Regions from separate parts of the Pseudomonas sp. App30 genome, predicted to be linked through region 3. Evidence: predicted binding sites of a transcription regulator. Region 3 holds the regulator's gene; each other region holds the start of a gene.
What was found. The regulator sigma-54, encoded in region 3, starts transcription at its own class of promoters, with help from an activator protein. The targets are predictions, from matches to a motif close to ANTGGCATNNANNTTGCTNT.

Region 1 (9,456 bases), 2.7 Mb from region 3:
TGCCCAGGCGAATGAAGCGGAACGCGTCATTGCGCATGATGGTGCCGTAGGTGGCGCCACGGAACAGGTGCGAACGCTCCTTGATCCACTCGCAGAAGCGGCTCAGGCCGTAGCGCCCCAGGCCCTGCTCGGCGATGCCGCGAATCTCCAGCCAGGTGGCGTTGATGTTTTCCCACATGTCGGCGGTGATGCGCCCACGCACCGCGTGGGCACTGGCGCGGGCGGCGCCCAGGCAGCTGTAGAGGCTGGCCGGGTTGCTGGCGTCCAGGGCGAAGAAGTGCAGCAGGCGCTCGGCGTGCAGCTTGCCGTGGCGCTCCAGGTAGTCGTCGAGGGTGCCGGTGATCAACAGCGGCATGGCCATTTCTTCAAGACCGTCGCCACGGCCATCCTGGGGCATCAGCGACAGCGAATAGCTGACTTCGAGCATGCGCGCCAGGTTCTCCGCGCGCTCCAGGTAACGTGACATCCAATACAGATCAGAGGCAGTTCTACTCAGCATTTGGCAGGCATCCTTAATCCTCGACCACCCAGGTGTCCTTGGTTCCGCCACCCTGTGACGAGTTGACCACCAGCGAGCCCTCGCGCAGCGCCACGCGGGTCAACCCGCCGGGTACCACACGGGTTTCGCGGCCGGCCAGGACGAACGGGCGCAGGTCGATATGGCGCGGGGCAATGCCGTTCTCGACGAAGGTCGGGCAGGTCGACAACGACAGCGTCGGCTGCGCGATGTAGGCATGGGGCCGCGCCTTGAGGCGGGCACGGAAGTTCTCGATCTCGGCCGCGCTGGCGGCAGGGCCCACCAGCATGCCGTAGCCGCCCGACCCCTGGGTCTCCTTGACCACCAGGTCGGGCAGGTTGGCCAGCACGTGGGACAGTTCCTTGGGGTTGCGACACTGCCACGTCGGCACGTTCTTGAGGATCGGCTCCTCGTCCAGGTAGAAACGGATCATGTCGGTGACGTAGGGGTATACCGACTTGTCGTCCGCCACGCCGGTGCCGATGGCGTTGGCCAGCACCACGTTGCCCGAGCGGTATGCCGCCAGCAGGCCGGGCACGCCCAGCATCGATTCGGGGTTGAACGCCAGCGGGTCGAGGAAGGCATCGTCGAGGCGGCGGTAGATCACGTCCACGGCCTTGGGGCCGTCGGTGGTGCGCATGAACACGCGGTCGTCGCGCACGAACAGGTCGGCGCCCTCCACCAGTTCCACGCCCATCTCGCGGGCCAGGAACGCATGCTCGAAGAACGCACTGTTGAAGCGCCCGGGGGTCAGCACCACCACGCTGGGGTTGTCCAGGTGGCTGGAGCTTTTCAGGGTGTCCAGCAGCATGCTCGGGTAATGGTCGATGGGGGCGATGCGCTGGGCCGCGAACAGCTCGGGGAACAGGCGCATCATCATCTTGCGGTCTTCGAGCATGTAGCTCACGCCGCTGGGCGTGCGCAGGTTGTCTTCCAGCACGTAGTAGCTGCCATCGCCGTCGCGCACCAGGTCGACGCCGGAAATGTGCGAGTAGATGTCACGGTGCAGGTTCAGGCCCTGCATCGCCAGCTGGTACTGCTCGTTGGCCAGCACCTGTTCGGCGGGGATGATGCCGGCCTTGATGATGCGCTGGTCGTGGTACAGGTCGGCCAGGAACATGTTCAGTGCCTTGACCCGCTGGATACAGCCGCGCTCCACCACCCGCCACTCGCTGGCCGGGATACTGCGCGGAATGGTATCGAACGGAATCAGCCGCTCGGTGCCCTGCTCGTCGCCATAGAGCGTGAAAGTGATGCCAGCCCGGTGGAACAGCAGATCGGCTTCCCGGCGCCGTTGGGCCAGGAGCTCTTCGGGGGTGTCGGCCAGCCAGCGCGCGAACTCCCGGTAATGCGGGCGGACCACGCCGCCGGCATCGTACATCTCATCATAAAAGGTGCGGATCATGCCGTACTCCTTGTCACCCGGACACCAAGCCCATCGCAAGGCTCGTGCCAGCGGCAGAAACGCTTAAATAACAACAGGTTGGATAACGCCCGATTCGCGCTCGCACCATTCCTGTGCGTCATTGACCCCAACCCGTCCCCGGACGCTTCATTGCGAAGCGGTAGTTCAAGGCTAATTGCTATGACCAGCATAGCCAGAGATGATTTCGGCAACGCTGCGCCAGACAGTTTTTTTAATGAATATTCCATCCGCCGCAAATCGTTTTTGATCTTGAAGCTCTTGATCTTGATCTGGCTCGTGATCTGGCTTTTGATTTTGATCTTGGCCCCGTTAAGCGCCCGGGCCGACTGGAGGCGTCGACCAGGCGGCAGCCCGCAGGGCCCTTCGGCGCAGCCGAAGGAAACGGCAGCCCGCCCGCTTTGTTAGCGGGGGCCGTTTTGCCGCCTGGGCGACGCCGGAAGGAGGGGACCCGTAGCGCAGCGGAGGGCCCAAGCAGGGGCGAGCCCTTTTTGGTGACTTTTTGGGGCGACTGCCAAAAAGTTACTCGGCGTAAGGCCGAAACGGTCGGTGGTCTCACCGCGAAAATGGATATGTCCAGAACCGTCAGAAGCAGGATCCGACAATCATGAACATATCCATTATCACGGGTGATGCCGAATCACGTTTCCGCCCTTACGGCGGCTCACTTTTTGTCAAACGCCACAAAAAGTAAGCAAAAAAGGCTTGCCCCTGCTTGGGCCCTCCGCTTCGCTACGGGTCCCCTCCTTCCGGCGCCGCTCAACGGGCAGACGGCACCCGCTATAGAAGCCTGCGGGTTACCGTCTCTTCGGCCTGCGGCCTCGGCCCTTCGGGCAGCCCGTTGATCGACGCCTCCAGTCGGCCCGGGCGCTTTACGGGGCATACAATCAAGATCAAAAGCCAGATCAAAAGCCAAGTCAAAAGCCAAGTCAAAAGCCAGATCAAGATCACGAGCCAGGGCAGCAGCAATAACTGGAGGTATTGTGGATGGCCTGCAAACTAAAACGGCCAGCCCATGGGCCAGCCGTCATGTACTGCGGGGGTCAGTCAAGCCTGCAGGCGCTGCACCTGATGCTTCACACCCCACCCTTCTATCTCCCCGCCCAGCGGTTCGATCACGGCTTCGAAGTCCTGCTCGAACTCGCCGATGCCGCCATAGGTGGCGAACATCACCTTGCTCAACTCCAGGTACCAGGCCCCATCGTCACGTTCGCTGACCTGGGCATTGAGTGACTCGCCCTGGAACTTGCCCGCTGCCGTGCGCGCACGCTTTTCGTCCGGGAACACGGCATAGAACTCGATGGGATGGATGCTGGCAAAATCGAAGCCGCCTTCCTTCATGCGGCGCAGCACGTGGGTGCTGATGTCTTCTTGATAGGCTGTGCTCATGAATCGTCCTCCTCATCATTGATGGATAGACTTTCAGTACTTCCAGGACCTCCGTTGGCAGAAAAACGACTGCAATGGGACTACGCGACTCAAGGGTCACCCGGAAACAAGCATGGAGCTGACAACAAGACGAGGGCACGGCCAAAGGGGGCAGGCCGCTCTCGATTGCAGAGTAGCGCGAAGGCGGCGCCTGTGCCAGAGGGTCAGGCGCACCAATTGCGGATCAGTCGACTGGCGTCACAGAAACGATTTCCATGGCATTCATCTCCTTGAGCGCCTTGGCCGCCGGTTCCGCGGCACGATTATCAAAATCATTGAGGTCGGCCTTTTCCAGCACCGGGCGGTAATAGGCACGTACATGCCTGGCCGCCTCGTCCTTGTCGGGACGTTCCTGCGCATCGACCTGCAGGTTCAACTGCTGGCCATGTTCATCGATAAACGTGATTTGCCACTTTTTCATCTAGATCTCCTCGGCAGAACGGAGTCGACGACACAAGGCTTGCGCCTTACTTCACTTGACCGGCCAGGGCCGGCATCGTTCCGGCCGGGTGCCCGCCAGCGGCAATGATTCATTTAGATAACACCTTGGCGGGCAGACGAACGGGCGAAATGCACGGTTTCCACCCAAGGAGACGGTCATGACCGACACCCTAGCTGCCGTGAAGCACTACGATGACGTGCTCGCCCACTACCACACCCTGCTGGGCGCCCTGGCCCAGGCGCCCACGCCGCTGGCTGTGTTCCAGCGCATGGGGCAGCGCCTTGAGCCTGATGACCCGCGCACGCCGCTGGAAAAACTGCCCAAGGCCTACCCCAGCCGCTACCGCGACTACCGGCGCTCCGAAGGGGGGCAGGCCCACGCCGCCGCAGCCGCCAAGGCGCTGGCTGGCTTCGTGCATGCCCAGGCCCAATTGCTGCACGCCGACGGCCTGCTCGGCAACGACCATTGGCTGATGGCCAAGAGTGTCTACCAATGGCCCGAGCTGGCCGAGCGTACGCGCCACTACGGTCGCGTCACCCGTGCCTACGCCCTGCACCTGGAGACCAGCGACGCGCGCGTGCCGGCCATCGGCAGTTTCGTCCTGGCCCAGGCTGCACATGCACCGCTGGCCAGCCTGGCGCAAGCCGAAGAGGTCGGCCTGTTGCTACTGTTCACCCCCGGTGGAGGCCTGGAGGCCTTCAATGACCTGGCCGGCCTGCGTCAGCGCCTGGCCCGCCTCGACACCCTGCGAGCCGGCGTGCCCACCCGCGACCACAAGCGCCTGGGCCGGGCACCCGAGGCCCCGGTGACCTTCAGCGAGATCACCGGGCACCTGTTTGCCCAGTTGCTCGGCCACTGGCATGAAAAGCAACTGGACGACTTCAACTACCACCTGCACCACCGCGACCTCAGCCCGTTGCAGGGCGAGGAATGGGTCATTGGCCTGACCCGTGCCACCGACCTGCATGACGCGCTCAACCCCAGCGGCTTCTTCACCCGCCGCATCGCTGCCCTGCTCCAGGCGGTTGCCCCGCCCTGGCTAGCCAACTCCACTGCCGTTGCTCGCAAAGCCTTGGCAAAGCGCACGCGCACGCTGATCAAATACCACCTGCAGTTCCAGCAATTGATGAACCAGTTGCCCAGCCTCAAGGGCTTCGCCAAGGCCCGCGTAGAAGGCGAACTGCGACGCCGGCTGAAGCGGCGCATCGACGTCGACCATCTGTACATCAGCGAAGCACGGGTGTTGGGGATCATCCCCAATTTATGGAAAGGCCTGCCCTGGCTGATCTACAGCGAGGTGAAGCGTGGCCGCGACGTGGCCCCGATCGTCGACAAGGCCCTGGCCAACATCAGCCCGCTGGACGTGGACTACCGGCTGACTGCGCTGGTGGTGGACCAGCACCGCAACATCGTCCCAGGCCTTGAGGCCGACCTGATCCGCGAGGTGGTGCGCGAGGTGGACGTGGGCGGCAGCTACCCGGCCTTTGTCCGCGGGCAGATCGACAACGCCGCCCAGCTGCAATTTCACGCCGCCTTTGCCCTTCTGCAGCGTGCCCGCCATGCCGTGCAACGCCAGCGAACCCGCATGGGCGCCCCGCCCGACCCCGCCTGGCAGCCGACCCTGCAGGACGGCCTGCTGACCGAAGCCACGCTGGACGCTGGTTTCGAGGCCCAGGTCGATACTCTGATGGCCTCGGCGGACGCAGCGTCCACCAGCGACCGGGAAAGCGACCTGCACGTGGCCGTCACCCTGTGCACCATCGCGGTGTCCGCCGTGGCCATGGCCGTCAACCCGTGGCTGGGCCTCGCCGTCAACGGCCTGCTCAGCGCCCGGGCAGTGGCCGATGGCGTACGGGCCTGGAAGCGCGGCGACCACGAGCAGGCGGTGGATGCAATCGGCGGCGCGCTGGCCGGGCTGGTGCCCGTCGGCCACCTGCCGGGGCCGGCGCACACCCCCGTGGCACTGTTCAGACGCGGGCCCGAGGCGCTGCAACCCAGGCTGCTGGGCCCTCGTCCAATCGCCGAGGCGCTGCCTGCCCTGGCCGAGGCCAAGGTCGACCTGGCCCACGCCAGCCCCGACAGCGACGGCGTCTACCATCACGCCGGGCGCCACTACATCCGGCACATCGACAGCCCCACCCAGGTGCGCCAGCACGAGGTGGACTACAGCGCCGTGCATGGCAGCTACCGCGCCCTCGACGCCAGGCAACCCGATGCCCTACGCCAGCCCGTCCGGCGCAGCGACTCCATGGCCTGGCGTACCCACGTCGCCACCCTGTGGGCGCCAGAACTGGAGCTGCCGGTGGCCGAGGGACCGCCTGCCGTGTCGCCCGGCCCGGCAGCGGTGCTGCACGCGCACCAATGGGTTGACCCGAACCTGCTGGCGATGGCCGGGCTGATGCCCCAGGACCGGGCCGCGTTCGCCGAGGCCGCGCAGTTGCTGGAGCAAGGCCAGTACCAGTTCAACGAGGAAGAAGTGCTGGCGCCACTACCCGGGCCACCTCCATCTGCCGGGCCCGATGCGCTCTTGACTACAGAGCCGCTGGTGTTGACGCCAGGGCTGTTGAGCACCGACCAGGTGACGGTCTCGCGCTTCGCCCTGCAGGGGTTGCAGCACTGGCCACTCACCCCCGGGCAGATGCATGCCCTGGCCGATGACATCGACAGGCTGCGCACGCTGCGCCAGGCTTCGCTGCGCGGTCAGCGTGACCTGGTGATGCAGCGTCGGGTCAACGCCCGGCTGGCCAGCCGAGCAATGGAGCAACAAGGCTACACGGTGCTGGGTATGCTCGACGTCCGCGGCATCGAGATGCCCCTCTGCAGGCACCCGCACACCCAGACCCTGTACGTCGTTTCTCCCAGAGTTTTGTTCTGGGACACCGACACCTTCGCGTTCACCGGGCTGATGATGGGCTTGAGCGATCGCTCCTGGGCCCACGCGCTCATGCGCTATGTTCCAGAGGGCGACCTGAGCCGCGCGATACGGCGCGCGCACAATGCCCACCGCCTGACGCCCGCCGTGGTAGTGGCAGACGTGGGCCTTGACCTGGCCCACACGCGGGTATATCTGAACCGGCTGGTCATCCAGCGCCCGGGGGGCGCACCCTTCACCTGAAGCGGGGCATAAAAAAACCGATGCCATCGCTGGCATCGGTTTTTTGCAGTGCAGGTATCAGCTTACTTCTTCGAGTCGGTCACGCCAGCGGTGTTGTCCAACAGGCTCTTGGTGGCCGTCTGGATGAACGAGTCGAGCTTGTGCAGCAGGTCGGCCTGGTCGGGCTGATCGGCGATAGGCTCGGCTTTCGGGTCGCTGCCCATCTGGAAGCGGAACATGCGCGGTGGCATGTCCTTGGGCTGAACCAGGATGCGGTCGCCGGTGATGATGGCCACGGTCTGCTCGTTGCCCGAAGGCTTGATCACGCCGAAGCCCTTGTCGCCATCCGGCAGGTTCAGCAGGTCACGGCCCCAGCACTGGTTGCGGGTTTCGCCGCCGACACGGCCCATGATGGTCGGCACGATATCGATCTGGGTGCCCACGGTGTGGTTCACCGCGCCGAACTTCTGCTGCAGGCCTTCGCCGATCATCAGCATGGGCACGTTGAAGCGGCCCAGGTCCATCTCGGTGATCTGCTGTTCGTTGCCGAAGCCATGGTCACCCACCACGATGAACAGGGTGTCCTTGTAGTACGGCTCCTTCTTGGCTTTCTCGAAGAACTGACCCAGGGCCCAGTCGGAGTAGCGCATGGCCGTGAGGTGCTGGTTCAGCGGGCCACGGTCGGTGACCTGGGGTACCGGCAGCGGCGACGGGATGGCGTACGGGGTGTGGTTGGACAGGGTTTGCAGCAAGGCATAGAACGGCTTGCCGGCCTTGTCGCGCTTGGCCAGTTCCTGGGCGCCACGGTCGAACATGTCCTGGTCGGACACGCCCCAGGTGGGGTCGGAGAACACCGGGTTGACGAAGTCGTTGCGGCCGATGAAGGTGGTCATGCCCTGGTTGGCGAAGAAGCCGGACTGGTTGTCCCAGGCGAAGTCACCGTTGTACACGTACACGTCATCGTAGTTGCGCGCGCTGAGCAGCTCCGGCAGGCCCGACAGCTTGTGCGCGCCTTCCGGGGTCTGCATCAGGTATTCGAAACCTGGCAGGTTGGGGAAGCAGCCCATGGTGGCGAACATGCCCTGGTGGGTATGGGTGCCGTTGGAGAAGAAGTGGTCGAACAGCACGCCTTCCTTCGCCAGCTTGTCGAAGTACGGGGTGATGTTGCCGGGTGCACCCAGGGCGCCCACCGAGTGACCGGCGAAGCTTTCCATCAGGATGACCACGACGTTCTTGTAGCCCATGACGTTCTGCGCCGGCGGCGTGAAGTCACGGCGCACCGCGGCGGTGTCGGCGTCCACCAGCTTGTCGTTGGCGGTCAGCAGCATGTTGCGCACGGTCTGCTGGGCGTCATCCTGGGGGATGGTGGCCTTCCAGATGTTGTCGCGCTCGTCGGAGAAGCTGCTTTTCGCCGCGCCGATCAGGCTCAGGGTGCCGTTGAGGCCCAGCTGGTTGGCGAAGTTGGAGTCGGTGGTGTAGGCATCACCCCAACGCAGCGGCGGGCCCTGGCGCAGGGTGCCACGGGCGGCGACCACGGCCACGGCCAGCAGCACCACGAACACGGCGAGGCGGCCATACCAGGGCGCCACCGGGCGGCGGCCGCTGGCCACGTAGTCCACGCGCGGGCGGGTCAGGCGGTCGATGCCCTTGAACACCAGGCTCAGCAGCCAGGTCACCAGGGCCCAGGCCAGCAGGTAGCGCACCACCGGGTAGCCGTACCAGAGCATGCTCAGCACGGTCTTGGGATCTTCCTTCACGTACTGGAACACCAGGCCGTTGAGGCGCTGGTGGAACTCGCGGAAGAAGTCCAGTTCCATCAAGCCCAGGAACATCATCACGCTGGAGGTGATGGTCAACCAGAAACGCCACAGGCCGCGGCGGGCCATCAGCCATGGCACCAGCGTGGCGATCATCAGCGGCACCAGGGTGTACACCACCAGGCGCACGTCGAAGCGCAGGCCGTTGCCGAAAGCCTCGACGAAGGTTGCGGCCGGGGTGTCGAGGATCATTTCACGGTTGTAGATCAGCAGCGCCAGGCGCAGCAGGCTGAGCAGCACCATGATGGCCAGGCCGCTGAGCAACGTGTAGGCAAGGTGGGATTTGACGGTCGGCTGCCGGCGTTTGTACGCCTGCGCCGGACCCAGGGCGTCCGTGTTGGCCATGTCGATAGAAAATCCGTGGATGGTTTATTGGAATCGTGAAACACGAGGCGGCAAATGGTGCATCAAGATGGCAGGCGATGCACTGCATAATTTTGCCAGGCGCAACGTCATATCTTTGTGAAAGGCCTGTAGAGCGGGGGGCAAGGCTGCCCCCCCACACACCGCGTAACAATTCAGAGCCGCACATTGCCCCGTGGGCCGGCGATGGCCCAGATGATCAGGCCCAGCACCGGCAACAGCAGGATCAGCAGCACCCAGATGATTTTCATCCCGACTTCGGCGCTGCTTTTCAGCACATTGATGATGGCCCAGATATCCAGGGCCAGAATGATCAGGCCGACCAGGCCGTTGAAGGTGGAACCCATGGGGAAGTGCTCCGAGAAAGGGATT
Region 2 (9,456 bases), 3.0 Mb from region 3:
CCCCGGCGATGCCCATCGCCTTGCCCTGGTGCTGGGCGGGGTACCACTGCGAGGCCAGCGGCAGCGACACTGCGAACGAGGCACCCGCCACGCCCAGGCCCACGCCCAGCAGCAACGCCTGCTCGTAGCTGTGGATGCCGAAATGCCAGGCGCAGAACAGCGCCACGATCACCGTACACTGGCCGATCAGGCCAGCGGTCTTGGGCGACAGGCGATCCACCAGCACGCCCATCACCAGGCGCAGGATGGCTCCGGCAAGGATCGGCGTGGCGACGATCAGGCCGCGTTGCTGGGTGGTCAATTGCAGGTCGTTGGCGATCTGCACGGCCAACGGGCCCAGCAGGTACCAGACCATGAAGCTCAGATCGAAATACAGGAAGGCGGCGAACAGCGTAGGGGCATGGCCGGATTTCCAGAAGCTTGTGCTCATCGAACACCTCGACAGGGGGCAGCAGGGGCCGAAAACGAAAAAACGCCGCAACCCGGCTCGCCAGGGCGAGAGGGTGTGCGACGTCTTTGTCGTTCAATGTGGGGGCAACCGCCGTTGGCTACCTGGCTGATACAAAGCAAATCCCGGGCCAGCCCCCACGCGCGTTCTTACGGAACAAGGGTGGGGATCAGCCCAGCAGTTCGCTCATGGCAATGATCTGCTCCGCCACCTGGATCAGCTTCTGCTGGCGGCTCATGGCCTGCCGGCGCATCAGGGTGTAGGCCTCCTCTTCCTTGCAGTCCTTCATCTTCATCAGCAGCCCCTTGGCCAGCTCGATGCGCTTGCGCTCGGCCAGCTGCTGGTCGCGGGCCTGCAGTTGCGCGCGCAGGGCCTGGTCGCTCTCGAAGCGGGCCATGGCCACGTCAAGGATCGGCTGTAGCCGCTGGGCCTGGATGCCTTCGACGATGTAGGCGCTGACCCCGGACTTGATCGCCTGGCGCATTACCTGCGGGTCGTGTTCGTCGGTGAACATCACAATGGGGCGCGGCTGGTCACGGCTCACCAGCACCACTTGCTCCATCACATCGCGGCCCGGTGACTCGGTATCGATCAGAATGACATCCGGGCGCACCGTTTCGACGCGCGCCGGCAGGTCGATGGTCAGGCCCGACTCGTCGATCACCTCGAAACCGGCTTCCACCAACGCCGACTTGAGGCGCCCGACCTTGCGCGGGGTGTCGTTGATCAACAGGATACGCAGCATAGTGGTCGTCTCCCGTCAGTCATCGGCCAAGGCATGCAGGGCGAAGCTGCGCGCGTAGCCGGCGGGGTCGCTGCCGTCCCAGACCTTGCCATCGATCAGTTGGCTGCTGCGCAGATCATCAGGGGCCACTGGCACACCGACACTGGCGGCTGCGCTGCGGTACAGCGCGGTCTGCTGCACTTGCCGGGCGATGCCCAGGTAGTCCGGGTCATGGCGCAGCAGGCCCCAGCGGCGGAACTGGGTCATGAACCACATGGCGTCGGACAGCCACGGCTGGTTGACGCTGCCGCCGGCGAAGAAGCGCAGGGCGTGGGGGTCATGCCAGTGGTGGCCCAGGCCGTCGTCGTAGTTGCCCAGCAGACGCGGCTCGATGGCGGTCAGTGGTGCGTCCAGGTACTCCGCGCCGCTGAGCAGCTGCGCGGTGCCGCGCAGGTTTTCCGGGCTCTGCTCGATGAAGCGGCTGGCCTGCAGCACGCTGGCCACCAGGGCGCGGGCGCTGTTGGGGTGCTGGTCGACGAAGGCCTGGGTGCACGCCAGCACCTTCTCCGGGTGGTCGGGCCAGATCGCTTGGCTGGTGCTGAGGGTGAAGCCCAGGCCCTGGTCCACGGCGCTGGCGGCCCAGGGCTCGCCCACGCAGAAGCCGTCGATTCGCTCGGCGCGCAGGTGCGCCACCATCTGCGGCGGGGGGACCACCACGCTGTCGACGTCGTCGAGCGGGTGGATGCCCTGGGCGGCCAGCCAGTAATACAGCCATAGGGCGTGGGTGCCGGTGGGGAAGGTCTGGGCGAAGGTCAGGCGCGCACCTTGCTGGTGCGCGTGGCGCGCCAGTGCCTCGGGGCTGGTCACGCCAACGGCCTGCAGGGTGGGTGACAGGTTGATGCTCTGGCCGTTCTGGTTGAGGCCCATCAGCACCGCCATGTCGCTGGCCGGGGTGCCGCCTATGCCCAAGTGCACGGCGTAGACCATGCCGTACAGGCTGTGGGCAGCGTCCAGTTCGCCACTCAACAGTTTGTCGCGCAGCCCGGCCCAGGACGCCTGGCGGTGCAGGTTCAGGGTCAGGCCGTGGGGCTGGGCGAAGCCTTGGGTGGCGGCGACCACCAGCGGGGCGCAGTCAGTGAGGGCCATGTAGCCGATGTTCAGGCTGGTTATCTCCGGCGCATCGCTGCCGGCCACCCAGGCCAGGGGGGTGTGGGGCTCGGTCATGGTGGGGGTCCGTGTAAAAGTACCCAATGTGACGCAAGAGGTATGCCAGTGCACCGGGACGGTGCTGGATGCGGACGCCGCCTGCGGCAGCTGCTACGGGGGCGTAAATGTGGCTATAATGCCGGCCCCCGACGATCTTCCAACGAGTCATGCCTGCCCATGTATAACCTGGCCCGCCAGCTGTTGTTCAAACTCTCTCCGGAAACCTCCCACGACCTGTCCCTGGACCTGATCGGCGCAGGTGGCCGCCTGGGGCTCAACGGCTTGCTGACCAAGGCGCCGGCGCGCCTGCCCGTGACCGTCATGGGCCTTGCGTTCGACAACCCGGTGGGCCTGGCCGCAGGCCTGGACAAGAACGGCGCGGCCATCGACGGTTTCGCCCAGCTGGGCTTCGGCTTCGTCGAGATCGGCACGGTGACCCCGCGCCCGCAGCCGGGCAACCCCAAGCCGCGCATCTTCCGCCTGCCTGAAGCCACCGCCATCATCAACCGCATGGGCTTCAACAACCTGGGCGTCGACAACCTGCTGAACCGCGTGCGCGCGTCGCAGTACAAGGGCGTGCTGGGCATCAACATCGGCAAGAACTTCGACACCCCGGTGGAGCGCGCCGTCGACGACTACCTGATCTGCCTGGACAAGGTCTACGCCCACGCCAGCTATATCACCGTCAACGTCAGCTCGCCCAACACCCCGGGCCTGCGCAGCCTGCAGTTCGGCGAGTCGCTCAAGCAGCTGCTCGACGCCCTGGCAGCACGCCGCGAAGTGCTGGCCGTGCAGCACGGCAAGCGCGTGCCGGTGGCGATCAAGATCGCCCCGGACATGAGCGACGAGGAAACCGTGCAAGTGGCCCAGGCGCTGCTGGCCTCCGGCATGGACGCGGTCATCGCCACCAACACCACCCTGGGCCGTGAAGGCGTCGAGGGCCTGGCACACGGTGACGAGGCGGGCGGTTTGTCGGGCGCGCCGGTGCGCGAGAAGAGCACCCACATCGTCAAGGTGCTGGCCGGCGAGCTGGCCGGGCGCATGCCGATCATCGCGGTGGGCGGTATCACCGAAGGCAAGCACGCGGCCGAGAAAATCGCCGCCGGCGCCAGCCTGGTGCAGCTGTACTCGGGCTTCATCTACAAGGGCCCGGCGCTGATCCGCGAGGCGGTGGACGCCATCGCCGCGCTGCCACGAGGCTGAAGGCATAAAAAAGGGGCCCTCGAAGGGGCCCCTGGGCTCTCGCCCGCCGCCCGTTAGGGCGCGCATGGTTGATCACGAAAATGTAAGAGAAAAATCGTCCTCGTCAGCCGACCGCGTGAAGTTCGTTGAGTCTGTGGATACCCGCAGTGCCGGTCATACCGTCCCAGTTGTCGCCGCGTCCTTCACGCCAGCCATTGATCCAGGCTTGACGAACTGACGGTAGAGTAAAAGGGCAAAGCTCACGGGATTTGCCATGGATGCCATATTGGTATCCGCGTAAAAATGCTCGTTCCAACGGATCACGCTTAAGTCTTCTCATAGGGTGTTGCCCTCGTCTGTTGACTGTTATGTCCCGTCGGCCTCGTCTGAGGCCGGGCAGAGTCTTTCTGCCGGTTTTGGATGCTCGCTGCCGGCGTGGCGAGCAGTGGTGCCGTACCATTGCGATGCGGCCTGTAGGGATTTCTAAACAATGCGTTCTTCCGTGTGAACGACCGTTTTGTCATAAGGACGTAACGATTATGGTGTCTCGACCATAAGTAAAAGGATGCTTCAAAGGCCAGCGGGGGTTAAACCCGGCTATGATCAGCCTTGCAGCCCCAGTAATGGGACGTTGCCATCAGGGATTGATGGCTAAATGCTTTTCAGTATTAAACGACGAAGGGTCATTTTCAGGCCCGTCGTTTTGCAGAATTTTTTTCTGCCGGGGCGATCAAAGGCTGTTCCACAGCCGATTTCCAGTCCCGGCGGTCGACACCACGGTGGTGTCACACGGGCGCTTCCACAGAAAAGCGCCTGGTTAAACTCGGGAAGGGTGATGCGTTGCCCTTCCATTTATGGCTCATGCCCCTGGATACCCCATGTCGGATCGTTACGAACTCTTCCTCACCTGCCCCAAGGGCCTCGAAGGCCTGCTTGCTGAGGAAGCCACCGCGCTTGGCCTCGAAGACACCCGCGAACACACCTCCGCCGTGCGCGGCATGGCCGACATGGAAACGGCCTACCGCCTGTGCCTGTGGTCGCGCCTGGGCAACCGCGTGCTGCTGGTGCTCAAGCGCTTCGCCATGAAGGACGCCGAAGACCTGTACCACGGCGTGCACGACGTGGACTGGCAGGACCACCTGCTGCCCGACGGCACCCTGGCGGTGGAGTTCAGCGGCCATGGCTCGGGCATCGACAACACCCACTTCGGCGCCCTGAAGGTCAAGGACGCCATCGTCGACAAGCTGCGCACCCCCGAGGGCGAGCGCCCCAGCGTCGACAAGCTCAACCCCGACCTGCGCGTGCACCTGCGCCTGGACCGTGGCGAAGCCATTCTGTCCCTGGACCTGTCCGGCCACAGCCTGCACCAGCGCGGCTACCGCCTGCAGCAAGGCGCGGCGCCGCTGAAGGAAAACCTGGCGGCGGCGATCCTGATCCGTTCCGGCTGGCCGCGCATTGCTGCCGAAGGCGGCGCGCTGGCCGACCCGATGTGCGGCGTGGGCACCTTCCTGGTGGAAGCGGCGATGATCGCCGCCGACATCGCCCCCAACCTCAAGCGCACCCGCTGGGGCTTCAGCGCCTGGCTGGGTCACGTGCCGGCCTTGTGGCGCAAGCTGCACGACGAGGCGCTGGCCCGTGCCGACGCCGGCCTGGCCAAGCCACCGCTGTGGATCCGCGGCTACGAAGCTGACCCGCGCCTGATCCAGCCTGGCCGCAACAACGTCGAGCGTGCCGGCCTCAGTGACTGGATCAAGATCTACCAGGGCGAAGTCGCGACCTTCGAGCCGCGCCCGGACCAGAACCAGAAAGGCCTGGTGATCTGCAACCCTCCCTACGGCGAGCGCCTGGGTGACGAGGCCAGCCTGCTGTACCTCTACCAGAACCTCGGCGAGCGCCTGCGCCAGGCCTGCCTGAACTGGGAAGCGGCGGTGTTCACCGGCGCCCCGGACCTGGGCAAGCGCATGGGCATTCGCAGCCACAAACAATACTCGTTCTGGAACGGCGCGCTGCCGTGCAAGCTGCTGCTGATCAAGGTGCTGCCCGATCAGTTCGTCACCGGCGAGCGTCGCACCGCCGAGCAGCGCCAGCTGGAACGTGAGCAGGCCGACGAGCAGGCCACCCAGCCGGCTGCCGACCCGTACGCGCGCGTCAACAAGAACGGCAACCCGATCAAGCCGGCACCGGTTGTGGTCGAGCAGGCGCGCCTGAGCGAAGGCGGGCAGATGTTCGCCAACCGCCTGCAGAAGAACCTCAAGCAGCTGGGCAAGTGGGCCCGCCGCGAGAAGGTCGACTGCTACCGCGTGTATGACGCCGACATGCCCGAGTACGCCCTGGCCATCGACCTGTACCACGACTGGGTCCACGTGCAGGAATACGCCGCGCCGAAATCCATCGACCCGGAAAAGGCCCAGGCCCGCCTGTTCGACGCCCTGGCCGCCATTCCCCAGGCGCTGGGCATCGACAAGAGCCGCGTGATCATCAAGCGCCGCGAGCGCCAGAGCGGTACCAAGCAATACGAGCGCCAGAGCGCCCAGGGCCAGTTCACCGAAGTGCAGGAAGGCGGCATCAAGCTGCTGGTGAACCTCACCGACTACCTGGACACCGGCCTGTTCCTGGACCACCGGCCGATGCGCCTGCGCATCCAGCGCGAGGCGGCCGGCAAGCGCTTCCTCAACCTGTTCTGCTACACCGCCACGGCCAGCGTGCACGCGGCCAAGGGCGGCGCGCGCAGCACCACCAGCGTCGACCTGTCGAAAACCTACCTGGACTGGGCGCGCCGCAACCTGTCGCTGAACGGTTTCTCCGACAAGAACCGCCTGGAGCAGGGTGACGTGATGGCGTGGCTGGCGGCCAACCGCGAGGAATACGACCTGATCTTCATCGATCCGCCGACCTTCTCCAACTCCAAGCGCATGGAAGGCGTGTTCGACGTGCAGCGCGACCACGTCGAGCTGCTGGACCTGGCCGTGGCGCGCCTGGCCAAGGACGGGGTGCTGTATTTCTCCAACAACTTCCGCAAGTTCCAGCTCGACGAGCACCTGGGCGAGCGTTACCAGGTGGAAGAAATCAGCGCCCAGACCCTGGACCCGGACTTCGCCCGCAACAGCAAGATTCACCGCGCCTGGAAAATTCAGGCCCGATGAACGGTAGCCCGCGCCAGTCCTGACTGTCGTACATTTTGGCTACATCGCGAAAGGGCTCCCATGGAGCCCTTTTTGCTGCACCCCATGATCAACAATTTCGCTTGATGACTCACTAGGCAAACTACTGGCAAATAGCTATAACTGAGCCAAAGCCAAAGTGATACGAAGCACGCCGGCGTTGTGAGTTCCGCTTATGTCGTTGCATGCCGTTCGCCCGAAAATTCTTGGCTTTATCAGTGAGGATGCCTCCGCCTGGCTTATCGCCTCGCTGGCGCTGGCCGCTGGCGCCGTGGTCACCAGCCTGGTGGCCCTGGGCACCTCCGAGCTGTATCAGCGGCAGTTGCGGCAACGCTTCGAGCTGTTGGCCAACGAACGTTTCAGCCGCATCGAAGAGCGCTTCGAGGACCAGACCCAGCGCCTGGCTGGCCTGCGCCGTTTTTTCAGCTATTCCGACAACGTCAGCCGCCACGAATACGAAGGCTATGCCGGGCCGTTGCTGCTGCGCACTCAGGCCTATTCCTGGCTGCCGCGGGTGACCAACGCCCAGCGCGCCGCCTTCGAGCAGGCAGCCCGTGACGAGGGCATCGAGGACTTTGCCATCCGCGACCAGCGGCCGGACGGTTCGCTGGTGCCAGCCGCCACGCGTGACGAGTACTATCCGGTGTTCTTCACCCAGTCGCAGACACGGCTGAAACTGCCCCTGGGCTTTGACGTGAACTCCCAGCCCTCGCGGCATGAGACCCTGCAGCGCGCCCTGAAGACCGGCGACCTGGCCGTCACCCCGCCGGTCAATCTGGTGGGCGTGGCCCTGCGCAACAGCCGCGGGGTGCTGATGGTGGCGCCCGTGCCGGGCAAGGATGGCGGGCCGCCGCTGGGCTTCGTGTCGGCGGTCATCAGCCTCGGCCAGTTGATGGGCGACGGCTTGCCGGCGCAGAACGACGACAACCTGCACGTGCGCATCCTCGACCTGTCCACGGCGGGCGAGCATGAAGTGCTGTACGAGTCCAGCAACCCGGCGCCGCCCGAGGGCCTGACCGCCACGCACCTGTTACGCCTGGCCGACCGCGACTACCAGCTGGACATCAGCCCCAGCCCGCTGTTCGCCGAGGCCAATCACACCTCGCCGCTGAACGTGGTGGTGACCCTGGGTGCGCTGCTGACGCTGATGCTCAGCGCCTTGCTCTATAGCCTGGTCAGCCAGCGCCAGCGGGCCTTGAAGCTGGTAGAGCAGCGCACCTCGCAGCTGCGCAGCAGCGAGCAGGCCCTGCGCATCACCCACAACCAGCTGAGCAGCGTGCTCAACGCCGCGACCCAGGTGGCGATCATTGCCACCGACCTCAATGGCCTGATCACCATCTTCAACGCCGGCGCCGAACGCATGCTGGGCTACCGCAGCGAGGAAGCGGTGGGGCACCTGACCCTGCAGAACCTGCACCTGAGTGAAGAGCTGGTGGCGCGCGCCTGCACCCTGCGCGCCTATTACGAGCGCGACATCCCCCTGGCCCAGGCGATGCTGGTGGAGACCCCCGGCGACGGCGGCGACCAGGCCCGCGAGTGGACCCTGGTGCGCCGCGACGGCAGCCGGATGCCGGTGAACATGCTGGCCACCACGGTGCTCGACGAGAAAGACCAGTGGGTGGGGCACCTGGCCGTGTGCATCGACATCACCGAGCGCAAGCGCGTGCACGAGGCCCTGGCCGCCCGCGACCAGCTGCTGCGCAAGCTCAGCGCCGAGGTACCGGGGGGCATCTATCAGTTCCGCCTCGACCCGGACGGCCGCACCAGCTTCAGCTGGGCCAGCGACGGCATCCGCGACATCTACGAGATGGAGCCCAGCGCCCTGCGCGAGGACGGCCGGCTGGTGATGCAGCGCATCCACCCCGACGACGCCGAGCGGGTGCTGGAGTCGATCCGCTATTCCGCCGAGCACCAGACGCCATGGCGCGAGGAGTACCGCGTGCAGCTGCCGCGCCAGGGCCTGCGCTGGGTGCGCGGCGAGGCCACGCCGGAGCCGACGCCGGGCGGCGGCACCCTGTGGCATGGCTACCTCACGGACATCTCCGACCTCAAGCGGGTGGAGGAAGAACTGCGCGCCCTGTCGGTGACCGACGTGCTCACCGGCATCCACAACCGCCGCTACTTCCAGGAGCGCCTCAAGGTCGAACTGGACCGCGCCGAGCGCGATCATCTGCACTTGTCGGTGATCATGCTCGACATCGATCACTTCAAGCGCATCAACGACCATTACGGCCACGCCGTGGGCGACCGGGTGCTCAAGAACATCTGCGAGAAAATCAGCCATCGCCTGCGCCGCACCGACGTCTTCTGCCGCCTGGGCGGCGAGGAATTCATGGTGCTGTGCCCCGGCAGCAACGGCGAGCAGGCCCACGCCTTGGCCCTGGAGCTGTGGCAGGGCCTGCGCCACACTCCGGTGGATGGCGTGGGCGTCGTCACCGCCAGCTTCGGCGTGGCCAGCTGGCGCCGCGGCGAGGGCGCCGATGCCTTGCTGCTGCGCGCCGATTCCGGCGTGTACGCGGCCAAGCAGGGTGGCAGGGACCGGGTGGAGCCGGAACTGGCGTGAGCGCGCCAGCAGGCAACTCCTGGCGCGGATGGCGATCACAATAAAACCAGCCCCGCGCGTACAGGTGTCCCATGACCTCCGACCCCCTCGACCGCTCCAGCAACCCCTTGGCTCCCGACCCGGTACCGCCCGATGCGCGCCCGGGCGATGAAAACCTGCCGCCCATTCCCCT
Region 3 (9,456 bases):
ACGCGGCCAGGCCGTGAAACTGGCGGTGTTTGACGTGGACGGCGTGCTGACCGACGGCCGCCTGTACTTCTGCGAAGACGGCAGCGAGATCAAGACGTTCAGCACCCTGGACGGCCAGGGCATCAAGATGCTGATCAACTCGGGCGTAGTCACGGCGATCATCACCGGGCGCAAGAACCCGATCGTCGAGCGCCGGGCCAAGAGCCTGGGCATCGCCCACCTGTACCAGGGCCGCGAAGACAAATTGGTGGCACTGGACGACCTTCTGGCGCAACTGGGCCTAAGCTATGAACAGGTAGCCTACCTGGGCGACGACCTGCCGGACCTGGCCCCCATCCGCCGCGTCGGCCTGGGCATGGCCGTGGCCAACGCCGTGCCGTTCGTGCGCGAGCACGCCGACGGCGTGACCCAGGCCCGTGGCGGCGAAGGCGCTGCCCGCGAGTTCTGCGAGCTGATCCTGCGTGCCCAAGGCAACCTCGAAGCGGCCCTGGCCGCCTATTTATAGAGTTTCCCATGCCGAGTAAAAAACTGCGCAATCTCCTGTTGTTCTGTGTCGTCGTGGCGATCTTCGTCTCCGTCGGCTACTGGAACATCAACCCGGACACCTTCCTCGACAAGCCTGCGGCTGCTGTCGACGAAAGTGCCATCGACTATTACGCCATCAACGCCCACGCTGTGCAGTACCTGCCTGACGGCGGCGTGCAGTACCGCATGACCGGTGACAAGGTCGAGCACCTGCAGGCCAGCCAGGTCACCAAGGTGACCAACCCGGACATGAACCTGTACCGCGGCACCGTGTACCCCTGGCACGTGACCAGCGACCACGGCGAAGTGAACCCCGACGGCACCCAGGTCGAGCTGATCGACAACGTCCGCGTGGCCCGCACCGACCAGAAAAACCGTCCTACCCTGATTACCACCACGCGCATGACGGTATTCCCACAACAGCAATATGCGCAGACTGACCGAGACGTTAGAATCGACGGCGCCGGTGGCGTCTCGACGGGCACGGGCATGAAGGCATATTTGAAAGACAGCAAGATCAACTTGCTGTCAAACGTAAGAGGACTGTATGAGGCTCGCTAAAACCCTCCCTTTATTGCTCTCCCTGGGCTCTGCACTGGGGAGCGCTGGCGCCTGGGCACTGCCTACGGATCGCGACCAGCCGATCCACATCCAGTCCGACGACGCACAACTGGATGACAAGCAGGGCGTGGCCGTCTACAAGGGCAACGTCATCATCACCCAGGGCACCATGAAGATCACCGGCAACACCGTGACCATCACCCGCAACGCCCAGGGCGACGTCGACACCTTCACCTCGGTGGGCAACCTGGCCTACTACGAGCAGAAGCCGGCGATCGACAAGCCCATCGTCCAGGGCTACGGCAAGACCATCCAGTATTTCTCGGCGCAGAACCGCATCATCCTGATCGACCAGGCCAAGGTGGTGAACGACGGCAACACGTCCGAAGGCGAGAAGATCGTCTATGACACCGTCAAGCAGGTAGTGAACGCCGGCCGCGCCACAGGCGCCAAGGTCACGCCACGACCACGCATCGACATGGTCATCCAGCCGAAAAGCAAAACCGACCAGCAGCAGGGCAAGTAATGGCTATCCTCAAAGCCCAGCACCTGGCCAAGGCCTACAAGGGCCGGCAAGTGGTGCGTGACGTCAGCATGTCCATCGAAAGTGGGCAGATCGTCGGCCTCCTGGGGCCTAACGGCGCCGGCAAGACCACCTGCTTCTACATGATCGTCGGCCTGGTGCGCGCCGATCAGGGCCGCGTGCTGATCGACGACCTGGACGTGAGCCACCAGCCCATGCACGGTCGCGCTCGCTCGGGCATCGGCTACCTGCCGCAGGAAGCCTCGATCTTCCGCAAGCTGTCGGTCTCCGACAACATCATGGCCATCCTGGAAACCCGCCCGGAGCTGGACAAGGCCGGCCGCGTGAAGGAGCTGGAAAGCCTGCTGCAGGAGTTCCACATCACGCACATCCGCGACAACCTGGGCATGAGCCTGTCGGGCGGCGAGCGGCGCCGGGTGGAAATTGCCCGCGCGCTGGCGACCGCGCCCAAGTTCATCCTGCTGGACGAACCCTTTGCCGGTGTCGACCCGATCTCGGTCGGCGACATCAAGCAGATCATTCATCACCTCAAGAACAAGGGCATCGGCGTGTTGATCACCGACCACAACGTTCGCGAGACCCTGGATATCTGTGAAACCGCTTACATCGTCAACGATGGCCAGCTGATCGCCGAAGGCGATGCCGAGACCATCCTGGCAAACCAACTGGTGAAAGAGGTTTACCTCGGCCACGAGTTCCGCCTGTAACGGCGAGGTGTTTGGCTGGTTGCCCGGGGCGCGCCGCGAATTAATTGCGGTGTCGCTCTAGGCAAACACTTCGGTTTCAGGCATATAATTTGCTTACGACAAAAGCCGAGAGCCTCGGCGCCCGTAGTGGATGGCGCTTTGCGCCGGCGAATAAGGTGTTAAGCCCCTGCCATGAAACCATCGCTCGTCCTAAGAATGGGCCAGCAACTGACGATGACACCGCAGTTGCAACAGGCCATCCGCCTCCTCCAGCTCTCCACCCTGGACCTCCAACAGGAAATCCAGGAGGCCCTGGAATCCAATCCGATGCTCGAACGCCAGGAAGAAGGCGACGACTTCGACAACAGCGACCCCATGGCCGACAAGGCCGAGCAACAGGTCACGCCGGAAATCCAGGAGCCCAGCTACCAGGAAACCTCCGCCCCCACCGTCGACAACCTCGAAGACGGCGAGTGGAGCGAGCGCATTCCCAACGAGCTTCCCGTCGACACCGCCTGGGAAGACATCTACCAGACCAGCGCCAGCAGCCTGCCCAGCAACGATGACGACGAATGGGACTTCACCACCCGCACGTCGGCCGGCGAAAGCCTGCAGAGCCATCTGCTGTGGCAACTCAACCTGGCGCCCATGTCCGACACCGATCGCCTGATCGCGGTCACCCTGATCGACTGCATCAACAACCAGGGCTACCTGGACGAGACGCTGCAGGAGATCTGCGACTCCTTCGACCCGGAGCTGGACATCGAGCTGGACGAAGTGGAAGCCGTGCTGCACCGCATCCAGCAGTTCGAGCCCGCCGGCATCGGCGCCCGCGACCTCAGCGAATGCCTGCTGCTGCAACTGCGCCAGATGCCCCCGCGCACGCCGTGGCTCAGTGAGGCCCAGCGCCTGGTGGCCGACTACATCGACCTGCTGGGCAGCCGCGACTACAGCCAGCTGATGCGCCGCATGAAGCTCAAGGAAGACGAGCTGCGCCAGGTCATTGAACTGGTGCAAAGCCTCAACCCGCGCCCTGGCTCGCAGATCGAGTCCAGCGAAGCCGAGTACGTGGTGCCCGACGTCATCGTGCGCAAGGACAACGAGCGCTGGCTGGTGGAGCTGAACCAGGAAGCCGTACCGCGCCTGCGCGTCAACCCGCAGTACGCCGGCTTCGTGCGCCGCGCCGACACCAGCGCCGACAACACCTTCATGCGCAACCAGTTGCAGGAGGCGCGCTGGTTCATCAAGAGCCTGCAGAGCCGCAACGAGACCCTGATGAAGGTCGCCAGCCAGATCGTCGAGCACCAGCGCGGTTTCCTCGACTACGGCGACGAGGCCATGAAGCCGCTGGTGCTGCACGACATCGCCGAGGCGGTGGGCATGCACGAGTCGACCATTTCGCGGGTGACCACGCAGAAATACATGCACACCCCGCGCGGCATCTACGAGCTGAAATACTTTTTCTCCAGCCACGTCAGCACCTCCGAGGGCGGAGAATGCTCGTCCACGGCGATCCGCGCGATCATCAAGAAACTGGTTGCCGCGGAAAATCAGAAAAAGCCATTGAGTGACAGCAAGATCGCTGGTTTACTGGAGGCACAAGGCATCCAGGTAGCCCGCCGCACTGTCGCCAAGTACCGTGAATCCCTAGGGATCGCGCCGTCCAGCGAACGCAAGCGGCTGATGTGAATCCTGGCAGCGCCAACGCGCTGCCAGTGGGCTTGCCGGATGTGCCACAGCGTTCCAGTGGCAGGTTAACCAACCTGTCTCTTTATGCACTGGCAATAAGGAGAAAGCGGTATGCAAGTCAACATCAGTGGACATCAACTGGTTGTGACCGACGCCATGCGCACTTACATCGGTGAGAAACTCGACCGATTGGAGCGCCATTTCGACAAGATCACCAACGTGCAGGTCATCATGGAGGTCGAGAAGCTGAAACAGAAAATCGAGGCCACCCTGCGCGTACCCGGTGGCGAAGTCGTGGCAAACGCGGAACATGATGATATGTACGCGGCCATCGACCTGCTGACCGACAAGCTCGACCGCCAACTCAAAAAGCATAAGGAAAAACAGCAGAGTCTGCTGCAAGGCCAGACCGCCCGCTGACACTCCCCCCTCATGATCCGACTTGAAAACATCCTGACCCCCGGCCGTTCCCTCGTGAACGCGCCGGGCGGCAGCAAGAAGAAAGTACTCGAACACATCGCCACCCTCATCGCCCGGGAAGTCCCGGGCCTTGAGATGCAGGTAGTGTTCGAAAGCCTGGTCGCCCGCGAAAAACTGGGCTCGACCGGTTTTGGCAACGGTATTGCCATCCCCCATTGCCGCCTGGTTGGCTGCACCACGCCGATCAGCGCCCTGCTGCACCTGGAGAACAAGATCGACTACGACGCCATCGACGGCGCCCCGGTCGACCTGGTCTTCGTGCTCCTGGTCCCCCAGGAGGCGACCAATGAACACCTGGCGTTGCTGAGCCAGATCGCCGGCATGCTCGACCGCGCCGACGTGCGCGAGCGCCTGCGCTCGGCGAAAAGCAGCGATGCCCTCTATCAGGTTGTGCTGGACGAACAGAAAGGTCATTGACCATGCGCCTGATCATCGTCAGCGGCCGTTCCGGCTCGGGCAAAAGCACCGCGCTGGACGTGCTGGAAGACAACGGTTTCTACTGCATCGACAACCTGCCGGCCGGCCTGCTGCCGGAACTGGCCGAGCGCGCCCTGATCCGCACCGAGCTGGCCCAGCCGCTGGTAGCCGTGTCCATCGATGCGCGCAACCTGCCCAGCGACCTGTCGCGTTTTCCGCAACTGCTGCAGGAAGCCCGCGACAAGCACATCCAGTGCGACGTGCTGTACCTGGACGCCGACGAAGAAACCCTGCTCAAGCGCTTCTCCGAGACCCGCCGCCGCCACCCGCTGAGCAACGCCAGCCGTTCGCTGGCCGAAGCCATCCGGGTGGAAACCGACCTGCTCAGCCCGATCGCCGACCTGGCTGACCTGAAGATCAACACCACCCACCTGAACCTGTACCAGCTGCGCGACTCGCTCAAGCTGCGCCTGCTGAACAAGCCGGAGCCGGGCACGGCGTTCCTGGTGGAATCATTTGGTTTCAAGCGTGGCATGCCGGTGGACGCCGACCTGGTGTTCGACGTGCGCTGCCTGCCCAACCCCTATTGGAAGCCGGAACTTCGCGACCATTCAGGCCTGGAGCAACCGGTCATCGACTACCTGGCCGCGCAGCCCGACGTCGAGGAGATGTACCAGGACATCTCAAGCTACCTGCTCAAGTGGTTGCCGCGCTTCGCCGCCAGCAACCGCGCCTACGTCACCATTGCCATCGGCTGCACCGGCGGGCACCATCGCTCGGTCTACCTGACCGAACGCCTTGGCCAGGCCCTGCAGCAGACGCTCAAGAATGTCCAGGTTCGCCACCGCGACCTCAGTTGAAAGGATCCCCACCGCGATGCCTGCTCGTGAAATCGAAATCATCAACAAGCTTGGCCTGCACGCCCGCGCGGCCGCCAAGTTCGTCGGCGTCGCCGGCCGCTTCGGCAACTGCCAGGTCCGCATCGGCCGCAACGCCGACAGCATGATCGACGGCAAGAGCATCATGGCCGTCATGATGCTGGCCGCCGGCAAAGGTACCCAGGTGTACCTGTCCACCGAAGGCGAGGAACAGGACGAAGCCATGGCGGCGATCGTCGAGCTGATCAACAACAAGTTCGACGAAGGCGAATGACCGCCCTGCCCCACCCCAACAAAAAGCCCGGCCAAGTGCCGGGCTTTTTGTTGGGCATTATCGCCGAGACACTGATCTGCGTAGCCGCTGCCGAAGGCTGCGCTGGCCCCGCCCCTCGCTGGAGATCTCTAGCGTACATGAGGACCAGCGCAGCCTGGCGGCAGCGGCTACACGGCAGCCAAAGACATCGGCAATAGCTGGCCGGCCATTCGACGTTTAATAGCCCGCTTGGCACGATATCGCTGGCGCCTCAGCATCACCACCAACTGCCGCTGGAAAAGCGTCTCTGCCCTCGCCCTCGCCTCCACCGACATCGCTGCTTCGAGCTCTGAGAATTTCTTTGTAATCACGTTTCGCATCACTCCCGACTGTCACGCTGCAAAGAGCGAAAAATCATCCCACCTAGCTGGCTGATCTGCGACGACATTTCCGTGAGATTTTGTTACCTACCACACCCCCGTAGCAGCGGCCGCCAGGCCGCGTCCCGGGGCACGCCGCGGACGCGGCCTGGCGGCCGCTGCTACAGGAGTGGCGCGAAGCGCGCCAGGGCTTCGGTGATGATGATGGCCGCGCCCGCCAACAGCAGGGCGCTGCCCAGGATCAGCCGCAGCCGGGTCAGCAGCAGGCGCCGATTCAAGCCAGCGCTGCCTTGTAGCGCCGCTCTACCTCGGCCCAGTTGACCACGTTGTAGAAGGCATTGATGTATTCAGGGCGACGGTTCTGGTACTTCAGGTAGTAGGCGTGTTCCCACACGTCCAGGCCCAGGATCGGCGTGTTGCCGTGCATCAGCGGGCTGTCCTGGTTGCCGCTGCTTTCCACCACCAGTTGCTTCTGCGGGGTCACGCTCAGCCATGCCCAGCCGCTGCCAAAGCGGGTCAGCGCTGCCTTGGTGAAGGCCTCCTTGAACGCGTCGAAACCGCCCAACTGCTTGTCAATGGCTTCAGCCACGCTGCCTTGGGGCTGGCCGCCGCCCTTGGGCGCCATCACGTCCCAGAACAGCGAGTGGTTAGCGTGCCCGCCACCCTGGTTGACCACCGCCGGCTGCAACTTCTCGGGCAAATGCTTGACGCTGCCGACCAGCTTGTCGATCGGCCACTCCGCGTACTCGGTGCCTTCGACGGCGGCGTTGAGGTTGTTGATGTAGGTCTGATGGTGCTTGGTGTAGTGGATTTCCATGGTGGCCGCGTCGATGTGCGGTTCCAGGGCATCGTAGGCGTAGGGCAGCGCAGGCAAGGTATAGGGCATTTCAATGGACTCCGTGTTGGGGGGCCGCGCGGCCCCGGGTTTCCTGGCCGAACAACAGCCGGCTGGTGCGCGGGTATTCGCCGTATTCGCTGATGAAGGCCAGCAACTCGGCGTAGGTCTTGCTGCTGTGGCGCAGCGCTGCCTCACGCAGCGCCGGGGTAAGGCGCGGGTCTTGGGCGGCCTGCAACAGGCGCTGGTGGATGGCGCACAGGTACTCGGCGCTCTCCTCCGGCTGCATCAGGCGCAGGTGCAGGTCGGCCAGGTTGTGATGGGAAATCACGCACGCCGCCACCGCTTCGTCGACATCCGCCCAGCGTTCGAACAGCACCTGGGCCAGCGCGAGGGCCTGCAGGTACAACTCCCGCGCATCGACCAAGTCACCGCGGGCGAAGCAGGCGTTGGCCATTTCGATGGTGCGTTTCCAGTGCTGCATGGTGTGCCTCCGAAGCGATAGAACAGCGGCTCAGATGCCGCCGGCGGTGAGCTTTTCCGGGTCCAGCAGGGTTTCCAGCTGGCTGCGTGACAGGTCCGTGTGCTCCAGCGCCACATCAATGATCGGGCGGCCTTCCTTGTAGGCGGTCTTGGCGATTTCGGCGGCCTTTTGGTAGCCGATGATCGGGTTCAGCGCGGTGACCAGGATCGGGTTGCGCGACAGCGCTTCCTTGAGCTTGGCTTCGTTGACCTTGAAGCTGGCAATGGCCTTGTCGGCCAGCAGGCGGCTGGCGTTGGCCATCAGCTCGATGCTCGACAGCAGGTTTTGCGCGACGATGGGCAGCATCACGTTGAGCTCGAAGTTGCCCGACTGGCCGGCGATGGCGATGGTGGTGTCATTGCCGATGACCTGGGCCGCGACCATGGCAGTGGCCTCCGGAATCACCGGGTTGACCTTGCCCGGCATGATCGAGGAGCCCGGCTGCAGGCCTTCCAGCTCGATCTCGCCCAGGCCTGCCAGTGGGCCGGAGTTCATCCAGCGCAGGTCGTTGGCGATCTTCATCAGCGACACGGCGGCGCCTTTCAGCTGGCCGGACACGGCCACGGCGGTGTCCTGGGAGCCGATCAGGGCGAACAGGTTCTGACCCTGGGTGAACTCCACGCCGGTCAACAGGCTCAGCTGGTGGCTGAAACGCTTGGCGAACTGTGGGTGCGCGTTGATCCCGGTGCCTACCGCCGTGCCGCCCTGGGCCAGCGATTGCAGGCTGGGCAACAGGCCGCGCAGGTGGCCGATGTTGGCGCGGATCTGCGCCGCCCAGCCATTGAGCACCTGGCTCATGCGCACCGGCATGGCGTCCATCAGGTGGGTGCGGCCGGTCTTGACGTAGGCGTGCACCTGCCCGGCTTTCTGCTCGATCACCTGCACCAGGTGCTCCAGCGCCGGCAGCAGTTGCTCGTGCAGCGCCAGGGCGGCGCTGACGTGAATGGTGGTGGGGATGATGTCGTTGCTGCTCTGGCCACAGTTGACGTGGTCATTGGCGTTGACCGTGGCGCCCAGGCGACGGGTGGCCAGGGTGGCGATCACTTCGTTGGCGTTCATGTTCGAGCTGGTGCCCGAGCCGGTCTGGAAAATGTCCACCGGGAAGTGCTGCATGAAGTCTTCGGCTAGCAGCTGCTGGCAGGCCTGGACGATGGCGTCGCCCTGGGCGGCGCTGATTTGCTCGAGCTCGACGTTGGCCTTGGCTGCGGCGGCCTTGGCCAGCACGAGCGCGCGAATGAACTGGGTGGGCATGGGTTGCCCGCTGATCGGGAAGTTGTTCACCGCGCGCTGGGTCTGGGCACCGTACAGGGCCGCCTCCGGCACCTGCAGTTCGCCCATGCTGTCACGCTCGATTCGGGTATTACTCATCGGGATGTCCTTGCAGCAGATCGGAAAAGGAAATCGATGGCAGCAGCGTGCACACGGCCAGTTGCCGGCCATGCTGGTGCCACAGTTGCAGGTGTTCGGGGGTGCGCGCGGCCAGGCGCATGTCGCGTAGCGGGCGGTAGGCCTGGTCCAGGCACAGGCAGCGCCAGTGCCACGGCAGGGCCGGGTCGGCGGCGGTGTCCAGCAGCAGGCGGAAGCAGGTGCGGGCCACGGTCCAGGCCGAGGCGGCGCCACAACTGATGAGGAAACGGCCTTCGGCCATGTAGTCCTCGATGATGCGCGGGTCGTTCGGCGTCAAT

Region 1: RAM80_RS25045 (circularly permuted type 2 ATP-grasp protein) is a predicted target of sigma-54. The motif match lies at 1,955-1,974, and genes of this name have one in related genera.
Region 2: RAM80_RS26380 (CmpA/NrtA family ABC transporter substrate-binding protein) is a predicted target of sigma-54. The motif match lies at 2,427-2,446, and genes of this name have one in related genera.

What each region holds. Positions count from the first base shown of each region.
Region 1 is NZ_CP133165.1:5,441,944-5,451,399, reverse strand. It holds gene RAM80_RS25050 (alpha-E domain-containing protein) at 1-499, opposite strand, end outside; gene RAM80_RS25045 (circularly permuted type 2 ATP-grasp protein) at 513-1,922, opposite strand; gene RAM80_RS25040 (hypothetical protein) at 2,103-2,348, shown strand; gene RAM80_RS25035 (ribonuclease E inhibitor RraB) at 2,988-3,329, opposite strand; gene RAM80_RS25030 (hypothetical protein) at 3,553-3,789, opposite strand; gene RAM80_RS25025 (hypothetical protein) at 3,968-6,925, shown strand; gene RAM80_RS25020 (LTA synthase family protein) at 6,988-9,066, opposite strand; gene RAM80_RS25015 (PLDc N-terminal domain-containing protein) at 9,240-9,431, opposite strand.
Region 2 is NZ_CP133165.1:5,719,068-5,728,523, forward strand. It holds gene RAM80_RS26370 (nitrate/nitrite transporter) at 1-430, opposite strand, end outside; gene RAM80_RS26375 (ANTAR domain-containing response regulator) at 618-1,193, opposite strand; gene RAM80_RS26380 (CmpA/NrtA family ABC transporter substrate-binding protein) at 1,209-2,396, opposite strand; gene RAM80_RS26385 (quinone-dependent dihydroorotate dehydrogenase) at 2,556-3,581, shown strand; gene rmf (ribosome modulation factor) at 3,685-3,900, opposite strand; gene rlmKL (bifunctional 23S rRNA (guanine(2069)-N(7))-methyltransferase RlmK/23S rRNA (guanine(2445)-N(2))-methyltransferase RlmL) at 4,439-6,703, shown strand; gene RAM80_RS26400 (diguanylate cyclase) at 6,897-9,284, shown strand; gene RAM80_RS26405 (hypothetical protein) at 9,356-9,456, shown strand, end outside.
Region 3 is NZ_CP133165.1:2,726,412-2,735,867, forward strand. It holds gene RAM80_RS12600 (KdsC family phosphatase) at 1-505, shown strand, start outside; gene lptC (LPS export ABC transporter periplasmic protein LptC) at 514-1,086, shown strand; gene lptA (lipopolysaccharide transport periplasmic protein LptA) at 1,073-1,612, shown strand; gene lptB (LPS export ABC transporter ATP-binding protein) at 1,612-2,337, shown strand; gene RAM80_RS12620 (RNA polymerase factor sigma-54) at 2,509-4,005, shown strand; gene hpf (ribosome hibernation-promoting factor, HPF/YfiA family) at 4,117-4,425, shown strand; gene ptsN (PTS IIA-like nitrogen regulatory protein PtsN) at 4,438-4,902, shown strand; gene rapZ (RNase adapter RapZ) at 4,905-5,762, shown strand; gene RAM80_RS12640 (HPr family phosphocarrier protein) at 5,779-6,054, shown strand; gene RAM80_RS12645 (superoxide dismutase) at 6,688-7,299, opposite strand; gene RAM80_RS12650 (hypothetical protein) at 7,301-7,732, opposite strand; gene RAM80_RS12655 (class II fumarate hydratase) at 7,763-9,139, opposite strand; gene RAM80_RS12660 (FagA protein) at 9,132-9,456, opposite strand, start outside.